DNA from 3 places in the Bradyrhizobium sp. Kon56 genome. Region 1 is predicted to be linked to each of the others. Evidence: predicted binding sites of a transcription regulator. Region 1 holds the regulator's gene; each other region holds the start of a gene.
The links. Region 1 encodes PhoB, which activates phosphate uptake and scavenging genes when phosphate is short. Its sites were predicted from a motif close to TGTCATNNANCTGTCAT; they were not measured.
Positions count from the first base shown of each region.

Region 2: AC0L3B_RS03560 (DUF2794 domain-containing protein) is a predicted target of PhoB. The motif match lies at 3,064-3,080, and genes of this name have one in related genera.
Region 3: ugpB (sn-glycerol-3-phosphate ABC transporter substrate-binding protein UgpB) is a predicted target of PhoB. The motif match lies at 3,560-3,576, and genes of this name have one in related genera.

Region 1 is NZ_JBVVOU010000011.1:156,127-163,315, reverse strand. Features, by position in the region: gene pstS (phosphate ABC transporter substrate-binding protein PstS) at 107-1,120, shown strand; gene pstC (phosphate ABC transporter permease subunit PstC) at 1,219-2,208, shown strand; gene pstA (phosphate ABC transporter permease PstA) at 2,213-3,058, shown strand; gene pstB (phosphate ABC transporter ATP-binding protein PstB) at 3,055-3,876, shown strand; gene phoU (phosphate signaling complex protein PhoU) at 3,887-4,603, shown strand; gene phoB (phosphate regulon transcriptional regulator PhoB) at 4,626-5,333, shown strand; gene AC0L3B_RS19705 (GcrA family cell cycle regulator) at 5,581-6,093, opposite strand; gene AC0L3B_RS19700 (acetylornithine transaminase) at 6,549-7,189, shown strand, end outside.
Region 2 is NZ_JBVVOU010000002.1:101,323-108,511, forward strand. Features, by position in the region: gene AC0L3B_RS03545 (ABC transporter permease) at 1-719, shown strand, start outside; gene AC0L3B_RS03550 (Bax inhibitor-1/YccA family protein) at 990-1,781, shown strand; gene AC0L3B_RS03555 (GNAT family N-acetyltransferase) at 2,010-2,540, shown strand; gene AC0L3B_RS03560 (DUF2794 domain-containing protein) at 2,633-3,001, opposite strand; gene AC0L3B_RS03565 (DUF1223 domain-containing protein) at 3,593-4,369, opposite strand; gene acnA (aconitate hydratase AcnA) at 4,603-7,189, opposite strand, start outside.
Region 3 is NZ_JBVVOU010000002.1:366,567-373,755, reverse strand. Features, by position in the region: gene AC0L3B_RS04920 (TIGR02300 family protein) at 29-439, shown strand; tRNA gene AC0L3B_RS04915 (tRNA-Ala) at 506-581, shown strand; partial or broken gene AC0L3B_RS04910 (GIY-YIG nuclease family protein) at 717-958, shown strand; gene AC0L3B_RS04905 (MarR family winged helix-turn-helix transcriptional regulator) at 975-1,436, opposite strand; gene AC0L3B_RS04900 (organic hydroperoxide resistance protein) at 1,592-2,017, shown strand; gene AC0L3B_RS04895 (CaiB/BaiF CoA transferase family protein) at 2,193-3,410, shown strand; gene ugpB (sn-glycerol-3-phosphate ABC transporter substrate-binding protein UgpB) at 3,631-4,947, shown strand; gene ugpA (sn-glycerol-3-phosphate ABC transporter permease UgpA) at 4,995-5,876, shown strand; gene ugpE (sn-glycerol-3-phosphate ABC transporter permease UgpE) at 5,876-6,724, shown strand; gene AC0L3B_RS04875 (sn-glycerol-3-phosphate import ATP-binding protein UgpC) at 6,730-7,189, shown strand, end outside.

The DNA.
Region 1 (7,189 bases):
CTGTCACCAAACCTTCGTAAAAGCTCAGCTGTCCGCTCCTAAAGGGGCGGCACGGGGAGCGCGATCGGGCGCGGATGGCGCTTCGCTCCCCTGTATGGAGACCAGCATGAATTTCCTCAAAACACTCGTCGCTGCTGGCATGGTCGCCGCATCGACGACGGCGGCCTTTGCTGCCGACATCACCGGAGCCGGCGCGACGTTCCCGTTCCCGATCTATTCCAAATGGGCCGACGCCTACAAGAAGGAGACCGGCAACGGTCTGAACTACCAGTCGATCGGCTCCGGCGGCGGCATTAAGCAGATCCAGGCCAAGACCGTGACCTTCGGCGCCAGCGATGCGCCGCTCAAGGCCGAGCAGCTCGAGAAGGACGGCCTCGTCCAGTGGCCGATGGTGATGGGTGCCATCGTGCCCGTCGTCAACATCGAGGGCGTGAAGCCCGGTGAACTGGTGTTCGACGGCGAGACGCTGGCCAGCATCTATCTCGGCAAGATCACCAAATGGGACGACGCCGCGATCAAGAAGCTCAACCCGAACGTGAAGCTGCCCTCGGAGGCCATCACCGTGGTCCGCCGTTCGGACGGTTCGGGCACCACCTTCAACTTCACCAACTACCTCGCCAAGGCCAGCGCGGATTGGAAGAGCAAGGTCGGTGAGGGTACCGCGGTCGAGTGGCCGGTCGGCGTCGGCGCCAAGGGCAATGAAGGCGTGTCCGGCAACATCAGCCAGACCAAGAACTCGATTGGCTATGTCGAGTACGCCTATGCCAAGCAGAACAAGCTGACCTACACCGGTCTCATCAACAAGGCCGGCAAGCCTGTGCAGCCCACCGTCGAAGCCTTCCAGGCGGCCGCCTCCAACGCCGACTGGGCCAAGGCTCCCGGCTACTACGTCATCCTGACCGACCAGCCCGGCGAGAAATCCTGGCCGATCACGGCGGCGACCTTCATCCTCATGCACAAGGACGCCACCGACAAGGCGGCCTCGCAGGAAGCCATCAAGTTCTTCCGCTGGGCCTTCAAGAGCGGCGGCAAGGCGGCTGAAGAGCTCGACTACATCCCGATGCCGGATCCGGTCGTTCAGCTGATCGAGAAGACCTGGGCTGCCGACATCAAGAGCTAGGTTCGCGACGCTCGTGCCCCGGATGCGCTGCGCTACATCCGGGGCACGGACCAACAAAAAACGTATACTATTTGGTACAGGGGATCGGCGTGGCAGAGATGGCCGTTCAGAGCGATGTAATCGACGACGCCGGACCGTATGACCGCGCCAAGGCCTTGAGCGCGTTCAAGCTCGGCGACGTTACCTTCTACTGGATTACGCGGCTCTCCGCGATCTCGGTGCTTCTGATCCTCGGCGGCATCATCATTTCGCTGATCGTCGGCGCTTTCCCGGCGATGAAAGAATACGGCGTCTCCTTCCTGTGGACGCAGCGCTGGGCGCCCTCCGCAGATCCGCCGGTGCTCGGCGCGCTCGGGCCGATGTACGGCACGCTCGTCACCTCCTTCATCGCGATGCTGATCGCCATTCCCGTGGGTCTCGGCATTGCGATCTTCCTCACCGAGCTCTGCCCGCAATGGCTGCGCCGCCCGATCGGCATGGCAATCGAGCTGCTCGCCGGTATTCCCTCGATCATCTACGGCATGTGGGGCTTCTTCGTGTTGGGTCCGTTCCTGGCCAACACGTTCCAGCCCTTCATGATCAAGATCTTCGACGGCGTTCCCGTGCTGGGCGCGATCTTCGCAGGTCCCCCGTCCTATCTCAGCCTGTTCAATGCCGCGCTGATCCTTGCCATCATGGTGCTGCCCTTCATCACCTCGATCTCGGTCGACGTGTTCAAGACGGTGCCTCCGGTCCTGAAGGAAGCCGCCTACGGCGTCGGCTGCACCACATGGGAAGTCGTCCGCAGCGTGGTGATCCCCTACACCCGGGTCGGCGTCATCGGCGGCATCATGCTGGCGCTGGGCCGCGCGCTCGGCGAGACCATGGCGGTGACCTTCATCATCGGCAACTCGTTCCGGATCTCGTCATCGATCTTTGCGCCGGGCACCACGATCTCGGCGGCGATCGCATCCGAGTTCGCCGAGAGCGACGGCCTGCACCAATCCGGCCTGATCCTGCTCGGCCTCCTGCTGTTCGTTCTGACCTTCTTCGTGCTCGCAGCGGCGCGGCTGATGCTGATGCGGCTGGAAAAGAAGGCGGGGAATTAGCGCCATGAATCCGATCTATTCACGCCGACGCCGCAAGGACATCGTCGTCCGCGGGCTCTGCATCGCCGCAACCGCCTTCGGCGTCACCTGGCTCGCGCTGATCCTGATCACGCTGCTCTACAACGGGCTGGCGGGACTCAATGTCCAGCTGTTCACCGAGAACACGCCGCCACCGGGATCGAACGAGGGCGGTCTGCTCAACGCCATCGTCGGCTCGCTGATCATGACCGTGATCGGCGTCGGCATCGGCGCGCCGCTCGGCATGTTCGCCGGCACCTATCTCGCCGAATACGGCCGCAACGACCGGCTGACCTCGGTGATCCGCTTCATCAACGACATCCTGCTCTCGGCGCCCTCGATCATCATCGGCCTGTTCATCTACGGCGCCGTGGTGGTGCCGATGCGCGGCTTCTCGGCGATCGCAGGCTCGCTCGCCCTCGCGGTCATCGTGATCCCGGTGGTGCTGCGCACGACCGAGGACATGCTGCTGCTGGTGCCGAACGCGTTGCGCGAGGCGGCCTCGGCGCTCGGCCTGCCGCGTTCGCTGGTGATCAAGCGGATCGCTTATCGGGCTGCCCGATCGGGTCTCATCACCGGCGTGCTGCTCGCGACCGCTCGCGTCGCCGGTGAAACCGCGCCGCTGCTGTTCACCGCGCTATCGAACCAGTTCTTCAGCCTCGGCCTGAACAAGACGATGGCGAACCTGCCTGTGACCATCAACAACTTCGTGCAGAGCCCCTATGCCTATTGGAAGCAGTTGGCCTGGAGCGGGGCGCTGCTCATCACCCTGACCGTTCTTGCCCTTAATATTTTCGCGCGCATCCTTGGCGCCGAGAGGACCGCAAAATGAGTGATCTTTCCGTGTCGATGAGCGCGTCCGGTGGACTGCCGCACGCGGCGGTGCTGCCCGAGGCGCCCCCGAAGGTGACCGTGCGTAACCTGAACTTCTATTACGGCGAGCACCATGCGCTGAAGAACATCAACCTGACGCTCGGCGCCAACCGCGTTACGGCGTTCATCGGACCGTCGGGCTGCGGCAAGTCGACCCTGCTGCGCATCTTCAACCGGATGTACGACCTCTATCCCGGCCAGCGCGCCACCGGTCAGCTGATGCTCGATCAGACCAACATCCTCGACCCCAGGCTGGACCTCAATTTGCTGCGCGCCCGCGTCGGCATGGTGTTCCAGAAGCCGACGCCGTTCCCGATGACGATCTACGAGAACATCGCGTTCGGCATCCGTCTCTATGAGAAGATCTCGAAGTCCGAGATGGACGGCCGCGTCGAGAAGGCGCTGCGCGGCGGCGCGCTGTGGAACGAGGTCAAGGACAAGCTCAACGCCTCCGGCCTGTCGCTCTCCGGCGGCCAGCAGCAGCGCCTCTGCATCGCCCGCACCGTCGCGGTGCGGCCCGAGGTGATCCTGTTCGACGAACCCTGTTCGGCGCTCGACCCGATCTCGACCGCCAAGGTCGAGGAGCTGATCCAGGAGCTGTCCGAGGATTACACGATCGCTATCGTCACCCACAACATGCAACAGGCGGCGCGCGTCTCCGACAAGACCGCCTTCATGTATCTCGGCGAGCTGATAGAGTTCGACGACACCAGCAAGATCTTCACGTCGCCGTCAGATCGGCGCACGCAGGATTACATCACCGGCCGGTTCGGCTAGGAGACGCGACATGGGTTCTGAACATACCGCAAAGGCTTTCGACACCGACCTCCAGGAACTCACTCGCCTGGTCGCCGAGATGGGCGGCATCGCCGAGCGCATGATCGTCGAGTCCGTCGACGCGCTGATCCGCCGCGACGTCCCGCTCGGCCAGCGCGTCGTCGCCATCGACACCGAGCTCGACGCGCTGCAGAAGCGCATCGAGGAGCGTGCGGTGCTCACCATCGCCCGCCGCCAGCCGATGGCGGTCGATCTGCGCGAGATCGTCGGCGCCATGCGCGTCGCGACCGATCTCGAGCGCATCGGCGACCTCGCCAAGAACATGGGCAAGCGCGTCGCGGCGCTGGAGACGGACTTCCATCCGCTCAAGCTGTTCCGCGGCCTCGAGCACATGACCGACCTCGTGCAGCAGCAGGTCAAGTCGGTGCTGGACGCCTATGCCGCGCATGATCTGCCGGCGGCGATGGCGGTCTGGAAGGGCGACGAGGAGGTCGACGCCATCTGCACCTCGCTGTTCCGCGAGCTCCTCACCTACATGATGGAGGATCCGCGCAACATCTCGTTCTGCATCCATCTGATGTTCTGCGCCAAGAACATCGAGCGGATCGGCGACCACGCCACCAACATCGCCGAGACCGTGTTCTACATGATCGAGGGCCAGGCCATCACCGACAAGCGGCCGAAGGGCGACATGACGACCTTCGCCAACACGGTACCGAACACCTGAAGACTTAGGGAGCGACGACCCGATGGGCGCACGCATTATGGTGGTTGAGGACGAGGAAGCCCTGACCGAGCTTCTCCGCTACAACCTCGAAGGCGACGGCTATGACGTCGAGACGGTGATGCGCGGCGACGACGCCGACACCCGCCTCAAGGAGCACATCCCCGATCTGATCGTGCTCGACTGGATGCTGCCGGGCCTGTCAGGCATCGAATTGTGCCGGCGGCTTCGCACCCGTCCCGAGACCAAGCAGCTCCCGATCATCATGCTCACCGCGCGCGGCGAGGAGAGCGAGCGGGTGCGGGGTCTTGCGACCGGCGCCGACGATTACATCGTCAAGCCGTTCTCGGTGCCGGAGCTGCTGGCGCGCGTGAAAGGCCTGCTGCGGCGCGCAAGCCCGGAGCGGCTCGCGACGGTGCTTGCTTTTGGCGACATCGAGCTCGACCGCGACAAGCGCCGCGTGGCGCGCTCGGGCCGGCCGATCGATCTCGGTCCGACCGAATATCGCCTGCTGGAGTTCTTCCTGGAGCATCCGGGGCGCGTGTTCTCGCGCGAGCAACTGCTCGACAGCGTCTGGGGTCGCGACATCTATATCGACGAGCGCACCGTCGACGTGCATATCGGCCGCCTGCGCAAGCTGCTCAATCTCGGCCGCGAGCAGGACCCGATCCGCACCGTCCGCGGCGCCGGCTACGCGCTGGATGATCGGTTTGCCAAGGCGGAGCAGGTGTAGGGTTGCAGGCTTGTTTGTTGGCGAGTTGTCCCTGCATTCTCAGCCGTCGTCCCGGACAAGCGAGCGAAGCGAGCGCTGATCCGGGCCCATAACCACCGAACGTGGTTTGGCGAAGACTCGGAGTGACCCCTTCCGCACGATTATTGCGTGCTCGGAGTATGGGTCCCGGCCCCCCGTGCGCAATTGCGCACTAGGCCGGGACGACGCTGAAATTGTTGAATCGTCTTCGCGCGACGACTTGCCGTGATTACCGCGGACCCGGCTTCACCGGTGCGCGGCGCCGATCCGACGCCGGCTGGTACGCAACGCGCGAGTGCTGGGCGCAATAGGGCAGTCCGGACAGCGCCCTTCCACCGCAGAAGAAGAAGTCCGGGCTCGAGGGATCGCCGACCGGCCAGTGGCAGGTCGCCTCGTTCAATTCCAGCAGCGACAGCCGCTGGCTCATCGGCACCACGTTGTCATAGGTGACCGGATCCGGCTCAGCCTCCACCTCGAAGGCCTGCGCCAGCGCGGTGTTGCCGCGCGAGATCGGGCGGCTCACCCGCATCATGTGCTGCGCGGGGCGCGCCTTGCGCGGCCGCGGCGCTGCCGATGATGGGCTCTTGGCGCGGCCCGAAAGGCCGAGCCTGTGCACTTTGCCGATCACGGCATTGCGGGTCACATTGCCGAGCTCCGCCGCGATCTGGCTGGCCGAAAGTCCGGCCTCCCAGAGCTTTTTCAGCTGCTCGACGCGATCATCGGACCAGGTCAAAACCGTCATTGCACCCTTTCCCTCGCTGCGCGCCAGCCATCCTGGGGCCTCGCAGCGAATGCCTAAGCCTTCAAAAACCCGTGCCGCCAGAATCCCTTAAGGCTCGCCGGGCGCGTCTTGAACGCCCGAACGTTTACGCCGGTACATAAGGACTTAAAGATCAGAACCACTGCACGAGATGTCGTATCTGACAATCCAAACGCTACAATATGGCGTGACTCCCGCGCAAGAGTCCGCCGACTCGCTTCCACATGTTCCGTGGCCAAATCCCGCAAAATCGGCACCGCAAGACTACGGATTCAGCGTTTCGCGAGGCTTTCCGGGCGGCATTGACACCCGTTTCACCAGGCCTAAGATAGTCGCACGTGCCGCCCTCAAGAGGCGGCACGTTTCGTTTTCCGGGCCGGTCGATGGTGCGTTGCGCAATGCACGCTCACTCCGTCCGCAACATTCAAGTGACCATCATGACTAACAGCGCAGCGCCGCATTTGCTCCCCGTTTTCGCCAGGTCCGACCTTGGTTTCGAGCGTGGCGAAGGCTGCTGGCTGATCGCGACCAATGGCGAGCGCTATCTCGATTTCACCTCCGGGGTGGCGGTGAATGCGCTCGGCCATGCCCATCCGGCGCTGGTCGCGGCGTTGCAGGAGCAGGCCACCAAGCTCTGGCACATGTCGAATCTGTTCCAGAGCCCGGACGGCGAAAAGCTCGCCGCGCGCCTGTGCAATGAAAGTTTCGCGGATTTCGTGTTCTTCTGCAATTCCGGCGCCGAAGCGCTGGAATGCGTGATCAAGGTCGTGCGCCGTTATCACGCCGCAAAGGGTCATCCCGACCGCTATCGCATGATCACCTTCGAAGGCGCCTTCCATGGCCGCACGCTGGCGACGCTGGCCGCAACGGGATCGGCAAAATATCTCGAAGGTTTCGGCCCTCCGATGGAGGGCTTCGACCAGGTTGCGCATGGCGATCTCGATGCCGTGAAAAAGGCAATCGGTCCGCAGACCGCCGGCATCCTGATCGAGCCGATCCAGGGCGAGGGCGGTGTGCGTTCGGCAACGCCCGCCTTCCTGAGGGCGTTGCGCCAGCTCTGCGACGAGAAGGGTCTGTT
Region 2 (7,189 bases), on a different contig from region 1:
CGCTGGTTTCGATGGAGAAGAAGATCGCGGACGGACTCGGCCTCAAGGTCGGCGACGAGGTCGTGGTCAATATCCTCGGCCGCGACATCCCCGCGAAGATCAGCAATCTGCGCAGCATCGACTGGCAGGGCCTCGGCATCAATTTCGTCCTCGTGTTCTCGCCGAACGCATTCAAGGGCGCGCCGCACACCCACATCGCGACGCTGACGGAAGCCGGCGGCGATGCGGCCGGCGACGGCAAGATCATCAAGGAGGTCGCTGACGCCTATCCGATGGTGACGAGCGTGCGCGTGCGCGAGGTGATGGAGACGGTCGGCTCGGTCGTGACCAACCTGGCGCTGGCGATCCGCGGCGCCAGCGCGGTGACCCTGATCTCGGCGATCCTGGTGCTCGGCGGCGCGCTCGCCGCCGGCCATCGCCACCGGGTCTACGATGCGGTGATCCTCAAGACCCTGGGCGCGACCCGGCTGCGGCTGCTCGGCGCCTATGCGCTCGAATACCTCCTGATCGGGCTTGCCACCGCGGTCTTCGGCGTTTTCGCCGGCAGCGTCGCGGCCTGGATGATCGTGACCCGGCTGATGACCCTCACTTTCGTCTGGCAGGGCGGCAGCGCAGCCGGCGTGGTCGCGGCTGCCTTGGTCGTCACGGTCGGCCTCGGGCTCGCCGGCACCCTGCTGGCGTTGAACAAAAAGCCCGCCACGGTGTTGCGGAATTTGTGACAAATGGTAGCGGGCGGCGGCACGGGAGCGAAATCGCACGATTCCAGCGATTAACCACGTCCGCTCGTCTGGATTGCAGGTAAGGGCGACATTCAGCCGCGCGTGGACGGTTGCAGCGAATGTGTTAGTTTCCCACATATCGAATGGGTTCGGAGCCCCGATTGTTAGCCAAAATTTAGTCGGCAGACATCGGTATCCGAGATAGAATTTGACGAACCGGCGGCATGGCGACCCTCATGCCGGACCGGACCAACCAACGGGAATTCGACCATGTCGGACCTAGACCGCAATTACGCTTCTCCTTTCGGCAGGGCCGCCGGGCGTGTTGACGCCGCGACGGTCGATGCCGGCCTGCGCGCCTACATGCTGCGCATCTACAACTACATGAGCATCGGCCTGGCCATCACCGGCCTTGCCGCCCTCGGCGTCTACATGGCCGCCGTGACGGACGTTCCGACCCCGGAAGCCGTGCGGGTCGGCAAGCTGTTCCTGACGCCGTTCGGCTACGCGATGTTCGTCAGCCCCCTGAAGTGGCTGTTCATGCTCGCGCCGCTCGCCATGGTGTTCGTGATCTCGGCAGGCATCAACCGGCTCGCTCCTTCGACCGCCCAGATCCTGTTCTGGGTGTTCGCGGCACTGATGGGCGTCTCGCTGTCCTCGATCTTCCTGGTGTTCACGCACACCTCGATCGTCCGGGTGTTCTTCATCACCGCGGCGACTTTCGGCGCGCTCAGCCTCTACGGTTACACCACCAAGCGTGACATGAGCGGAATGGGTTCGTTCCTGTTCATGGGCCTGATCGGCATCGTCATCGCGAGCCTGGTGAACCTGTTCCTGGCGAGCTCGGTGCTGCAGTTCGTCGTGTCGGTGGTCGGCGTGCTGGTGTTCGCGGGCCTCACCGCCTGGGATACCCAGCGGCTGAAGAACGACTACATCTACGGTTACGCTTCGGCCGGCGGTGACATCGCAGAGCGTGCGGCCATCACCGGCGCGCTGTCGCTGTACCTGAACTTCATCAATTTGTTCACGCTGCTCCTGCAGCTCCTCGGCCAGCGCGACTAAGCGCCAGCCCAGAGTGGACGACAGCAACCCCCGGCCGAGAGGCGGGGGTTTTTGTTTGGGGCGAGCCTCTCAACACCCACCGTCATTGCGAGCGCAGCGAAGCAATCCAGAGTCCCTCCGCTGGTGCATTTCTGGATTGCTTCGTCGCAAGGGCTCCTCGCAAGGACGGAGTATGAGGAAGCACGGTTGCCTCTTCCAGCCGCCCCGGGAAGGCTCTAATCTTGCGGCATGTCCGCACCCGATATCAGGCCCACCACCGAGGCCGACCTCCCCGCCATCACGGCCATCTATCGGCAGGCTGTCCGCGAGGGCACCGCGACGTTCGAGCTGGAGCCGCCCGACCTTGCCGAGATGACGCGCCGCTACCGCACGCTGATCGATGGCGGCTACCCCTATTTCGTCGCCATCCTCGACGGGCGCGTCGCCGGCTACGCCTATGCCGGTGCCTACCGGCCCCGCCCGGCCTACCGCTTCACGGTCGAGAACTCGATCTATCTCGATCCATCCTTCCACCGCCGCGGCATCGGGGCGCTCCTGCTGGAGCGGCTGATCGTCGAATGCGAGGCACGCGGCTTCCGTCAGATGATCGCGGTAATTGGGGATTCCACCAATGCCGGCTCGATCGGCGTGCACACCAGGGCCGGCTTCAGAATGATCGGCACGCATCCCAGCGTCGGGCTGAAATTCGGCCGCTGGCTGGACACGGTAATGATGCAGCGGAGCCTCGGCGAGGGCGCCAAGAGCGTGCCGGGGAAGTAAGGCCCGTAGCCCGGGTGAGCGAAGCGATACCCGGGAACGCTGCAAGCAAAGACCCGGATGTCGCTACGCTCATCCGGGCTACTGGATCCCTGCTACACCACCGCCAATTTGCGATCGATCACCAGGAGCACACGCTCCAGCTCGTGGCCGCGGCGCAGGATCAAGCCCGTCGCCGAGATCACGCTGTACATGCCCTGCTTGCGCGCGAGGCGCGGATCCTTCTCGATACGATAGATCGGCACTTCCGAGGCGCGGCGAAAGACCGAGAACACAGCGCGATCCCTGAGGAAGTCGATGGCATAGTCGCGCCACTCGCCTTCGGCAACCATCCGGCCGTAGAGATTGAGAATACGGTGCAGCTCGAGCCGGTTGAACGTCACGCGGCTCAGTTGCGCATTCGAAGCGGCGGGGCGCGCTGCCGCACGCTGTTCGCTCGGATCGGTATCCTCCGACAGACTCATAGGCCGCCTCCTGTCGCATCAGCATGACCGCGTCCGCGAAGACCGTCCCTCGACCGCGGATCATGACGGTTGCATGATTGCGCCAACTGTTCCCCACCGCAAGGGCCCTTAGAAGGACCTTGGAATCCAAGCCAATCCGCCCACACGCAGCAGTGGAACTCTGTCGCGGCAAACCGTCACGGGATCGTTAGCAGGAATCATAGTGTCGCCGCTTTTCCGCCAAGCGACTGCCGCCCTGCGTTGCGAAAAGACCTATGTGCGTTGACCCGGTCCTTTCGGTTCCGGATTCCTCAGCCCCCAGCCCCCCGGGGCCGTCAGGATCGGGTCTGTTCGCACGACAAGGAGGGCCAACGCGAGTTGGTCCTTTTTTGTTTGAGTCGATTTGTTTGGGTCGGGATGTTTCTGCCTCGACGGATATCTCAGCATCTCAGCAAAACCTCTTCCCCTCATCCTGAGGAGCCGCGAAGCAGCGTCTCGAAGAATCGAGGCCGAGCTGCCTCAGCAGGGCCTGCATGGTTCGAGACGGCGCTGACGCGCCTCCTCACGATGAGAATTGAGAGTGTGCTTGAGTCGGAAGATTCGAAGTGCGCGTCAGTGCAGCGACGTATACGCCGCGCCCAGCATCGGGCCCGGTCTCTCCCGGCTGCCGTCCTGGACATAGACCACGGCACCGTCGACGCCGTCACGCGTGAGGTTCTCGATCGGCACCGTCCAGCTTTCCGGGCGGCCGGTCCAGTCGCCGACCTTCAGCAGGTTGCGCACCACGTTGTGATAGATCACTTGCTGTCCGCGATTTTCGCCGCGGCTGATCGCGATCGGCACCGACTTCGCAATCGAGCAGATCCAGACCTCGCCGTGGGACGCCGTCGGCTCCTTGCTCGCGGCCACCGAGACGTTGATCTGCTTGCCCGCGAGCGACATCGTCACCGGCACGCTCATCACACCAGTGCCCGCCTCGGTTTTGCCGATGGCGGTTTCGATGCCGGTGCGGTCGCTGCCGACGACATGCGTGGAGCCGTTGACCACGACCTGCGGCGTGTAGACTTCGCGGTCGCCGCGCATGCGCGAATAGGCACGCTGCCGTGCAGAGAAGCGCGAATCGGCCAATGTGTCCTTCCAGCCGAGATAGTCCCAATAGTCGATCGGCATGCTCAGCGCGATGATCGAGGGATCGCGGGCGAGGTCGCCGATGATCTTGTCGGCCGGCGGGCAGGAGGAGCAGCCCTGCGAGGTAAACAATTCGACAACGGCGCGGGGATCAGCCTCGGCAGGGCGGATGACGGCGACGATTGCACAGAGACCAAGAGCTCCCGACCAGAGGGCACCGGACCAGCGTGAAACCAGATGAGAAGCCGTCATTGTTGTCATGTCGAACGCCGCACACCATTGCTCGTGAGGGGAAATCTTACCGCCGGATGGTCACCGTAATCTTACGGGCCTCACACATTTGTTGTCCGTCCAAGAACCGTACAAGGGGAGGTTCTGTGCCGGGCGGGCCCATCTGAAGCCTGCCGCAAACGCGTGAAGGCGGCCTTGTGATAGGCCGCCTTCGTGTAACCTACTACTCACTTCGCAGTGAGCCACCGTTCACAAATCCGCGCTTACGCCGCGAGCTTGCGTAGCACGTAGTGCAGGATGCCGCCGTTGCGGTAGTATTCGAGTTCGTCCAGCGTATCGATGCGGCAGAGCAGCGAAACGCGCTGCAGCGAACCGTCGCCGGAGACGATCTCCGCGGTCAGCTTCTGGCGCGGCTTGAGGTCGCCAACGAGGCCGCGCAGCGTGACCTTCTCGTCGCCCTTCAGACCGAGCGACGACCAGGAGGTGCCGTCCTCGAAGGTCAGCGGCAGCACGCCCATACCGACCAAATTGGAGCGGTGGATGCGCTCGAAGCTCTGGCAGATCACGGCGCGCACGCCGAGCAGACGGGTGCCCTTCGCGGCCCAGTCGCGCGAGGAGCCGTTGCCGTATTCGGCGCCGGCGAACACCACCAGCGGCACCTGCTCCTGCTGGTACTTCATCGCGGCGTCGTAGATCGACATCTGCTCGCCGTCGGGCCAGTGCTTGGTGAGACCGCCTTCCGGAATATTGCCGTCGGCGCCCTTCAGCATGAAGTTCTTGATGCGGATATTGGCGAAGGTGCCGCGCATCATGACTTCGTGGTTGCCGCGCCGCGTGCCGTACTGGTTGAAGTCGGCCGGACGCACCTGGTGCTCGCTGAGATATTTGCCGGCGGGCGAGGTGAGCTTGATCGAACCGGCCGGCGAGATGTGGTCGGTGGTGATCTTGTCGCCGAACATGGCGAGGATGCGGGCCTCGACGATGTCGGTGACCGGCTCCGGCTCCTTCTTCATGCCTTCGAAATAGGGCGGGTTCTGCACATAGGTCGAACTCATGTTCCAGCGATAGGTTTCGCTCTCGACCGTCTTGATCTTGCGCCAGTTGGTGTCGCCCTTGAACACGTCGGCATACTTCTTCTTGAAGATCGACGCGGTCACGAACTTCTTCATGAAGGCGTTGATCTCCTTGGTCGTCGGCCAGATGTCCTTGAGGTAGACCGGCTTGCCGTCCTTGCCTTCACCGAGCGGCTCGACGGCGAGGTTCTTGGTGACGGTGCCCGCGAGCGCGTGGGCGACCACGAGCGGCGGCGAAGCCAGATAGTTCGCCTGCACGTCCGGTGAGACGCGGCCTTCGAAGTTGCGATTGCCGGAGAGCACCGCAGCCGCGACGATGCCGTTGTCGTTGATCGACTTCGAGATCTCCTCGGGCAGCGGACCTGAATTACCGATGCAGGTGGTGCAGCCGAAACCGACCAGGTTGAAGCCGACCTTGTCGAGATCGGCCTGGAGACCGGAATCGGCAAGATAGGCCGCCACCACCTGGCTGCCCGGGGCGAGCGAGGTCTTCACCCACGGCTTTGCCTTGAGGCCCTTCGCGGCGGCGTTGCGCGCCAGAAGACCGGCGCCGATCAGCACGCTCGGGTTCGAGGTGTTGGTGCAGGAGGTGATCGCGGCGATCACGACGTCGCCATGGCCGATGTCGAAGTTCTTGCCGTCGACGGCGAAGCGCTTCCCCGGCTCCTCGGCCTTCTTGTATTCGCTGGCGAGCGCGAGCGAAAAGCCCTCGGCCACGGACGGCAGCGCAATGCGGCCTTCGGGGCGCTTCGGGCCGGCCATCGAGGGCACGACATCACCGAGGTCGAGCGTCAGCGTTTCCGTGAACACCGGATCGGGCGACTTGGCGGTACGGAACAGCCCTTGCGCCTTCGCATAGGCCTGCACCAGCGCGACGCGCGCCGAGGCGCGGCCGGAGGTCTTGAGATAATCCAGTGCGGCGGCATCGACCGGGAAGAAGCCGCAGGTCGCGCCATATTCGGGCGCCATGTTGGCGATGGTTGCCTTGTCTGCGACCGAGAGATGGTCGAGGCCGGGGCCGAAGAACTCCACGAACTTGCCGACGACGCCGAGCTTGCGCAGCATCTGCGTCACCGTCAGCACCAGGTCGGTCGCGGTGACGCCTTCCTTCATCGCGCCCTTCAGCTTGAAGCCGACGACGTTGGGCAGCAGCATCGACAGCGGCTGGCCGAGCATGCAGGCTTCCGCCTCGATGCCGCCGACACCCCAGCCGAGCACGGCAAGGCCGTTGACCATGGTGGTGTGGGAATCGGTGCCAACCAGCGAGTCGGGATACGCGACCTCGAAGGTGCCGGTCTTCTTGCCGACCGCCATCTTCTCCTTCTTGGTCCACACCGTCTGGGAGAGATATTCGAGATTGACCTGGTGGCAGATGCCGGTGCCGGGCGGCACGACGGAGAAGTTCGAGAACGCCTTCTGGCCCCATTTCAGGAACTCGTAGCGCTCCTGGTTCTGCTTGTATTCCTCGGTGACGTTCTTGCCGAAGGCCTTGTTGTCCCCGAAGAAGTTCACGATCACGGAGTGGTCGATGACGAGATCGACCGGCACCAGCGGATTGATCTTCTCGGCGTCGCCCCCGAGCTTCTGCATCGCGTTGCGCATCGCGGCGAGATCGACCACGGCGGGCACGCCGGTGAAGTCCTGCATCAGCACGCGCGCCGGGCGGAAGGCGATCTCATGCTCCAGCGACTTCTTGCGCAGCCACTTCGACACCGCGACGATGTCTTCCTTCTTGACCGAGCGGCCGTCCTCGTTGCGGAGCAGGTTCTCGAGCAAA
Region 3 (7,189 bases), on a different contig from region 1:
TTTCAGACATTTCCAGGATTCCTCTGCCGTGGCCAAGTCCGAACTCGGAACTAAACGTATTTGCCCGACCACGGGCAAAAAGTTCTATGACCTCAACAAGAATCCGGTGATCTCGCCCTATACCGGTGAAGTCGTGCCGATCGCGCCCATCGCGCCGGCTCGCGCACCCCGCGGTGCCGAAGCCCGTCACGCAGCCGCTGCCGCCGACGCCACGCCAGAGCCGGCGGAGGTCGAGGAGGTCTCGCTCGAGGAGGCCGATGCCGAGGAGAACACCGGCAAGGTCAAGGCCGTCGTGCCCGAATCCGAGGACGACATCGAAGTCGATGAAACTATCGAGGACGATGACGACGATGATTCGACCTTTATCGCCGACGACGAAGAAGGCGATGAGGACGTCACCGACATCATTGGTGATGTCGGCGGTGACGAAGAGACTTGAGATAATTCCAGAACTGTGGTTCTGGGTCTTTCCCGACGCGTCGCCCAAGGCGCGTCGGACGGTTAAGGGGCCATAGCTCAGCTGGGAGAGCGCTTGCATGGCATGCAAGAGGTCGGCGGTTCGATCCCGCCTGGCTCCACCACGCTTCGCCCTTCGGGCTACGCGTGGCGCAGCCGCGCGGAGCTCGAAGGGCGAAGCGTGGTGTCCGGCGAAGCCCGAAGGGCGAAGACGGACTGGTGAGACTCCCACGCAGCGGCTGCCCGGGCGATAATCGTCAATGTGGTACGTCTACATCCTCCGCAGCATCGAATTTCCCGAGCAGGAATACGTTGGGGCTACGGAAGATCTGAAGCGCCGGTTTCCAGAGCACAATGCTGGCAAATCCACCCACACTGCCAAGTTCAAGCCTTGGAAGCTGATCTGGTACTGCGCCTTCCCTGACAAGCACAAAGCGCTCGCTTTTGAACCTACCTGAAGTCTCACTCCGGCCGAGCCTTCACAAAGAAGCGGCTGTCCTAAGAGCGCACCTCTAACCCTACTCCCCGATCACCGCATTCAACCGATCGCGCAACGCCACAATCTCGTCCTTCATCGCGACAAGCTCCGAGACCGAGCAGTCCGATGCCGCCAGAATCGATTGCGGCACGGCCCGCGCCTTGTCCTTCAAGGCCTGGCCCTGCGGCGTCAACGCGATCAGCACCTGACGCTCGTCCTCGCTCGAGCGCGTGCGCTTGACGAGGTGGGCCGCCTCGAGCCGCTTGAGCAGCGGTGTCAGCGTGCCCGAATCCAGGTGCAGCTTTTCGCCGATGCTCTTGACCGGCACGTCGTCGCGCTCCCACAGCACCAGCATCACCAGATATTGCGGATAGGTCAGGCCGAGCCGGTCCAGCAGCGGCTTGTAGACGCGGTTGAACGCATGCGCGGCGGAATAGACCGCGAAGCAGATCTGGTTGTCGAGGCGCAGCGGCGCGTCCGCTGCCGAATGTTTCCGGGGCATCGAGAATCTCACAGGACTTGCTCCATTCTGGGGCCGGCCGTCGCTACATTCAATTGCGAACAATTAAATGTGAGACGCTATAATTTCAATTGCGCGCAATCTAATTGCCTGCGATAAAGATGGCGCCCCCACCCCGAAAACACAGGGAGACAAAAATGTCAGTGAACGTCCTCTACAAGACCAGCGCAAAGGCCACCGGCGGCCGCGACGGCCATGCCGCGACCCTGGACGGCGCGCTCGACGTCAAGCTCACCACGCCGAAGGAGCTCGGCGGCGGAGGCGGCGCCGGCAACAATCCCGAGCAGCTGTTTGCTGCGGGCTATGCCGCCTGCTTCATCGGCGCGATGAAGTTCGTGTCCTCGCAGGGCGGCCCCAAGGTTCCGGCCGACGCCTCCGTGACTTCGACCGTCGGCATCGGCCCGCGCGCGGCCGGCGGCTTCGGTCTCGACATCGACCTTGCCGTCTCGCTGCCAGGCCTCGCCCGCGCGGAAGCCGAGGCGCTGGTCGAGAAGGCGCACCAGGTGTGCCCGTATTCCAACGCGACGCGCGGCAATGTCGACGTCCGCCTGACGGTGGTCTGACCGGTTTCGGTGAAGCGGCTGGCCCGGGATACCCCCGGGCCGGCCGCTTCCCTTTATTTGCCATCTCGCGGGATTGCGGCGAGCGGCCTGCATGACGCCCTACGCGCGAAGCCATTGCCGGCTCGGACGAACCTCGTTAGGCCTGTGATCACATCGACACAGGGGACGCGAAGGCATGACTGAAGCCGCCAGTTCTGGAGCTGCCATGGGTGCAATGAGCGGCCTGCGCGTCATCGATCTGACGCGCGTGCTCGGCGGCCCCTATTGCACCCAGATCCTCGCCGACCATGGCGCCGACGTGATCAAGGTCGAGCCGCCCGCAGGCGACGAGGTACGCGACTGGGGCCCTCCCTTCCACGAGGAAGACGCGGCCTATTTCATCGGCATCAACCGCAACAAGCGCTCGATCGGCCTCGACCTCGCCTCCGAGGGCGGCCGGACCGTGCTGCTCAAGATGCTGGAGAGCGCCGACGTCCTGATCGAGAACTTCAAGCCGGGCACGCTGGAGAAATGGGGCATCGGCAACGAGGTGTTACGCGAGAAATTTCCGCGCCTCGTGCATTGCCGGATCTGCGGCTTCGGCGCCGACGGCCCGCGCGGCGGCAATCCCGGCTATGACGCCATCATCCAGGCCATGACCGGCATGATCGCGGCGACCGGCTCGCCCGAGAGCGGACCGATGCGGATCGGCGTGCCGCTGGTCGACATCGGCACCGGCCTCTATGCGGCGATCGGCATCTTGATGGCGCTGTCGGAGCGGCAGCGCTCGGGCCAGGGCCAGTTCCTGGAGACCACGCTGTACGAGACCGGTCTCGCCATCATGCATCCGCACACCGCGAATTATTTCATGCATGGCAAGCCGCCGTCGCTCACCGGCAACGAGCATCCCAACCTCGTGCCCTATGCGATCTTCCCGACCAAGACCGACGACATCTTCATCGGCGTCGGCAATGACGGCACCTTCCGCAAGCTCGCCAAGGAGATCGGCAAGCCCGAGCTCGGCACCGATCCGCGCTTTGCGCGCAACAAGGATCGCATCGGCAATCGCGAGGCGCTGCGGGCCGAGCTTGCCGCCGTGTTCAGCCAGCACGAGGCCGAGCCGCTGTGCAATCGCCTGCTCGCCGCGGGCCTGCCCGCCGGCCCCGTGCAGAAGATCGACCAGGCATTGACCAACCCGCACACGATCGCGCGCGGCGATATTATCGAGAAGGATTGGTACAAAGGCGTGGCGTCGCCGATCCGGCTCGACCGCAGCAAGCCGAGCCTGCGGCGCCTGCCGCCGAAATTCAGCGAGCACGCCGCCGAGGTCCTGGGCGAATTCGGCTACTCCAGGTCCGAGATCGACGCGATGGTCGAGCAGGGCACTGTCTGCGGCCCCGAGCGCAAGCGCTAGCGCCCTCGCCTTCCACATCCCACGGCAATGCCGCAGTGCGGTGCGGGCGCTCTGTGCACCGCGAACGGAGGACGCTGCGCGCGCGGCATTCGCCTATTTGACGGCTTCCCTTTTCCAGCGCTTGCCGCTTTCGTTTCGGCCGCTTACACAGTCATGTGAACGTCATATGGCGCTGCTAGCGCAAGCGATCATTTTTGACGGCCCAAGGGAGGTTTACTTGATGGCTCTTCGACATTTTGGAGCGGCTGCCGCTATTGCACTCACGATTGGACTGTCGGCCTCGCCGGCCTTGGCCGTGACCGAAATCCAGTGGTGGCACGCGATGACCGGCGCCAACAACGACGTCATCGTCAAGCTCGCCACCGACTTCAACGCGTCGCAGAGCGACTACAAGGTGATCCCGACCTACAAGGGCAACTATCCCGATACGATGAACGCCGGCATCGCGGCGTTCCGCGCCGGCAACGCCCCGCACATCATGCAGGTGTTCGAAGTCGGCACCGCGACCATGATGGCCGCGACCGGCGCCGTGAAGCCCGTCTACAAGCTGATGGCCGACGCCGGCGAGAAGTTCGACCCCAAGATCTACCTGCCCGCCATCACCGGCTATTATTCGACGTCGAAGGGCGAGATGCTGTCCTTCCCTTTCAACTCGTCCTCGACCGTGATGTGGGTGAACCTCGACGAGCTGAAGAAGGCGAACGTAGAGATCCCGAAGACCTGGCCCGAAACGTTCGAGGCCGCCAAGAAGCTGAAGGCTGCCGGTCATGACACCTGCGGCTTCTCGGGCTCCTGGATCACCTGGGTCAATCTCGAGCAGCTCTCGGCGTGGCACAACGTGCCGCTCGCCAGCAAGGCCAACGGCCTCGACGGCTTCGACACCGTGCTCGAGTTCAACGGACCGCTTCAGGTCAAGCATCTCGAAACCCTGGTCGAGCTGCAGAAGACCAAGACCTATGACTACGCCGGCCGCACCAACACCGGCGAGGGTCGCTTCACCTCCGGCGAATGCCCGATCTACCTGACCTCGTCGGCGTTCTTCGGCAACGTCAAGGCACAGGCCAAGTTCAACTTCACCGCCGTGCCGATGCCGTATTATCCGGACGTCAAGGGCGCGCCGCAGAACTCGATCATCGGCGGCGCTTCGCTGTGGGTGATGGGCGGCAAGTCGGCCGAGGAATACAAGGGCGTCGCGAAATTCCTGACCTTCCTCTCCGACACCGATCGCCAGGTCTACATCCACAAGGCCTCCGGCTACCTGCCGATCACCAAGGCGGCCTACGCCAAGGCGAAGGAAGAAGGCTTCTACAAGGATCAGCCCTATCTCGAGACCCCGCTGCTCGAGCTGACCAACAAGGAGCCGACCGAGAATTCGCGCGGTCTGCGCCTCGGCAACATGGTGCAGCTGCGTGACGTCTGGTCGGAAGAGATTGAGCAGGCGCTGGCCGGCAAGAAGACCGCCAAGCAGGCGCTCGATGCCGCCGTCGAGCGCGGCAACACGATGCTGCGGCAGTTCGAAAAGACCGCCGTCAAGTGAGGCAATGAGCGGCAGGCCGCGACCCGGCCTGCCGCTCTGCTGGCATCATGCAAAAGCAAGCCATCTTCCAGTCAAGACTGTTACCGTACGCGCTGGTTGCGCCGCAGCTCGCGATCGTCCTGATTTTCTTCTATTGGCCGGCCCTGCAGGCGGTGATCCAGTCCTTCCTGCTCCAGGATGCGTTCGGTCTGTCGACCACCTTTGTCTGGTTCGAGAATTACGTCGAGCTGTTCAAGGACGCAGCCTATTTCGAGGCGATCGTCCGGACCTTCTTGTTCTCGTTCGCCATTGCCGTCTCGTCGCTGTCCTTTGCGCTGCTGCTCGCCGTGATGGCGGACAAGCCGCTGCGTGGCTCGATGCTCTACCGCACGCTCCTGATCTGGCCCTATGCGGTGGCACCGCCCGTGGTCGGCGTGCTCTGGATCTTCATGCTGCATCCCTCGCTCGGCGTGCTCTCGCGCTATCTGCGCAATATGGGCGTCGACTGGAATCCGCTGCTCGACGGCGATCAGGCCGCGGCGCTGATCATCCTCGCCGCCGCGTGGAAGCAGATCTCCTATAATTTCCTGTTCTTCCTCGCCGGCCTGCAAGCGATCCCAAAGAGCGTGTTCGAGGCCGCCGCGATCGACGGCGCCCGTCCGATGCGGCGGTTCTGGACCGTGACCTTCCCGTTGCTGTCGCCGACCATCTTCTTCCTGCTGGTGGTCAACATCGTCTACGCCTTCTTCGACACGTTCGGCATCATCGACACGATGACCCGCGGCGGCCCCGGAACGTCGACGGTCACGCTGGTCTACAAGGTCTATTCCGACGGCCTGCTCGGCGGCAATCTCGGCAGCTCGGCGGCGCAGTCGGTGATCCTGATGGTCATGGTCATCGTGCTCACCGGAATCCAGTTCCGGTTCGTCGAACGCAAGGTGACCTACTGATGGTCGAGGAAGAGGGCTTCCGGCGCTACATCGCCCACATCATCCTCTGGATCGGGATCGCGGTCGTCGCCTTCCCCGTCTACATCGCGTTCGTCGCCTCGACCCAGGACAACGCGCTGATCGCCAACGGGCAGATGTCGCTGCTGCCGGGCGGCCATTTCTTCGAGGTCTACTACCAGACCATTTTCGTCGGCACGAGCGGATCGACCCGCGAGCCCGTCGGCAACATGATGCTGAACTCGCTGGTGATGGCGCTGCTGATCGCGGTCGGCAAGATCGCGATCTCGATCATCTCGGCCTACGCGATCGTCTATTTCCGCTTTCCCTTCCGGATGCCGATCTTCTGGATCATCTTCATCACGCTGATGCTGCCGGTCGAGGTGCGCATCTATCCGACCTACAAGATCGTCGCCGATCTGCACATGCTCGACAGCTATGCGGGCCTGTCACTGCCGCTGATCGCCTCCGCCACCGCGACGCTGCTGTTTCGCCAGTTCTTCATGACTGTGCCGGACGAGCTGCTGGAGGCCTCGCGCATCGACGGCGCCGGTCCCCTGCGCTTCTTCTGGGATACGCTGCTGCCGCTGTCGCGCACCAACATGGCGGCGCTGTTCGTGATCCTCTTCATCCTCGGCTGGAATCAATATCTCTGGCCGCTGCTGATCACCACCCGCGACGACATGCAGACCATCCAGGTCGGCATCCGCAAGATGATCACCACCACCGACGCGCTGACCGAATGGCCGATCGTGATGGCGACGGCCGTGCTCGCGATGCTGCCGCCGGTGTTCGTCGTCGTCGTGATGCAGAAACTGTTCGTGCGCGGACTCGTGGAGACGGAAAAGTAAATCCCATGGCTAACGTCACCCTGCGCAACGTCCGCAAAACCTATCCCGGCGGCTTCGAGGCCATCAAGGGCGTCAACGTCGATGTCGGCGACGGCCAGTTCTGCGTGCTGGTCGGGCCCTCCGGCTGCGGCAAGTCGACATTGCTGCGCATGGTCGCAGGCCTCGAAACCGTCACCGGCGGCGAGATCGACATCGGCGGCCGCATCGTCAACCAGATCGAGCCCGCCGACCGCGACATCGCGATGGTGTTCCAGAACTACGCGCTCTATCCGCATATGAGCGTCTTCAACAACATGGCTTACGGCCTGCGCAACCGCGGCATGAAGGAGGCCGAGGTCAAGACCCGCGTCGACGAAGCCGCCCGCGTGCTCGAGCTCACCTCGATGCTGGAGCGCAAGCCGCGCCAGCTCTCCGGCGGCCAGCGCCAGCGCGTCGCCATGGGCCGCGCCATCGTGCGCCAGCCGA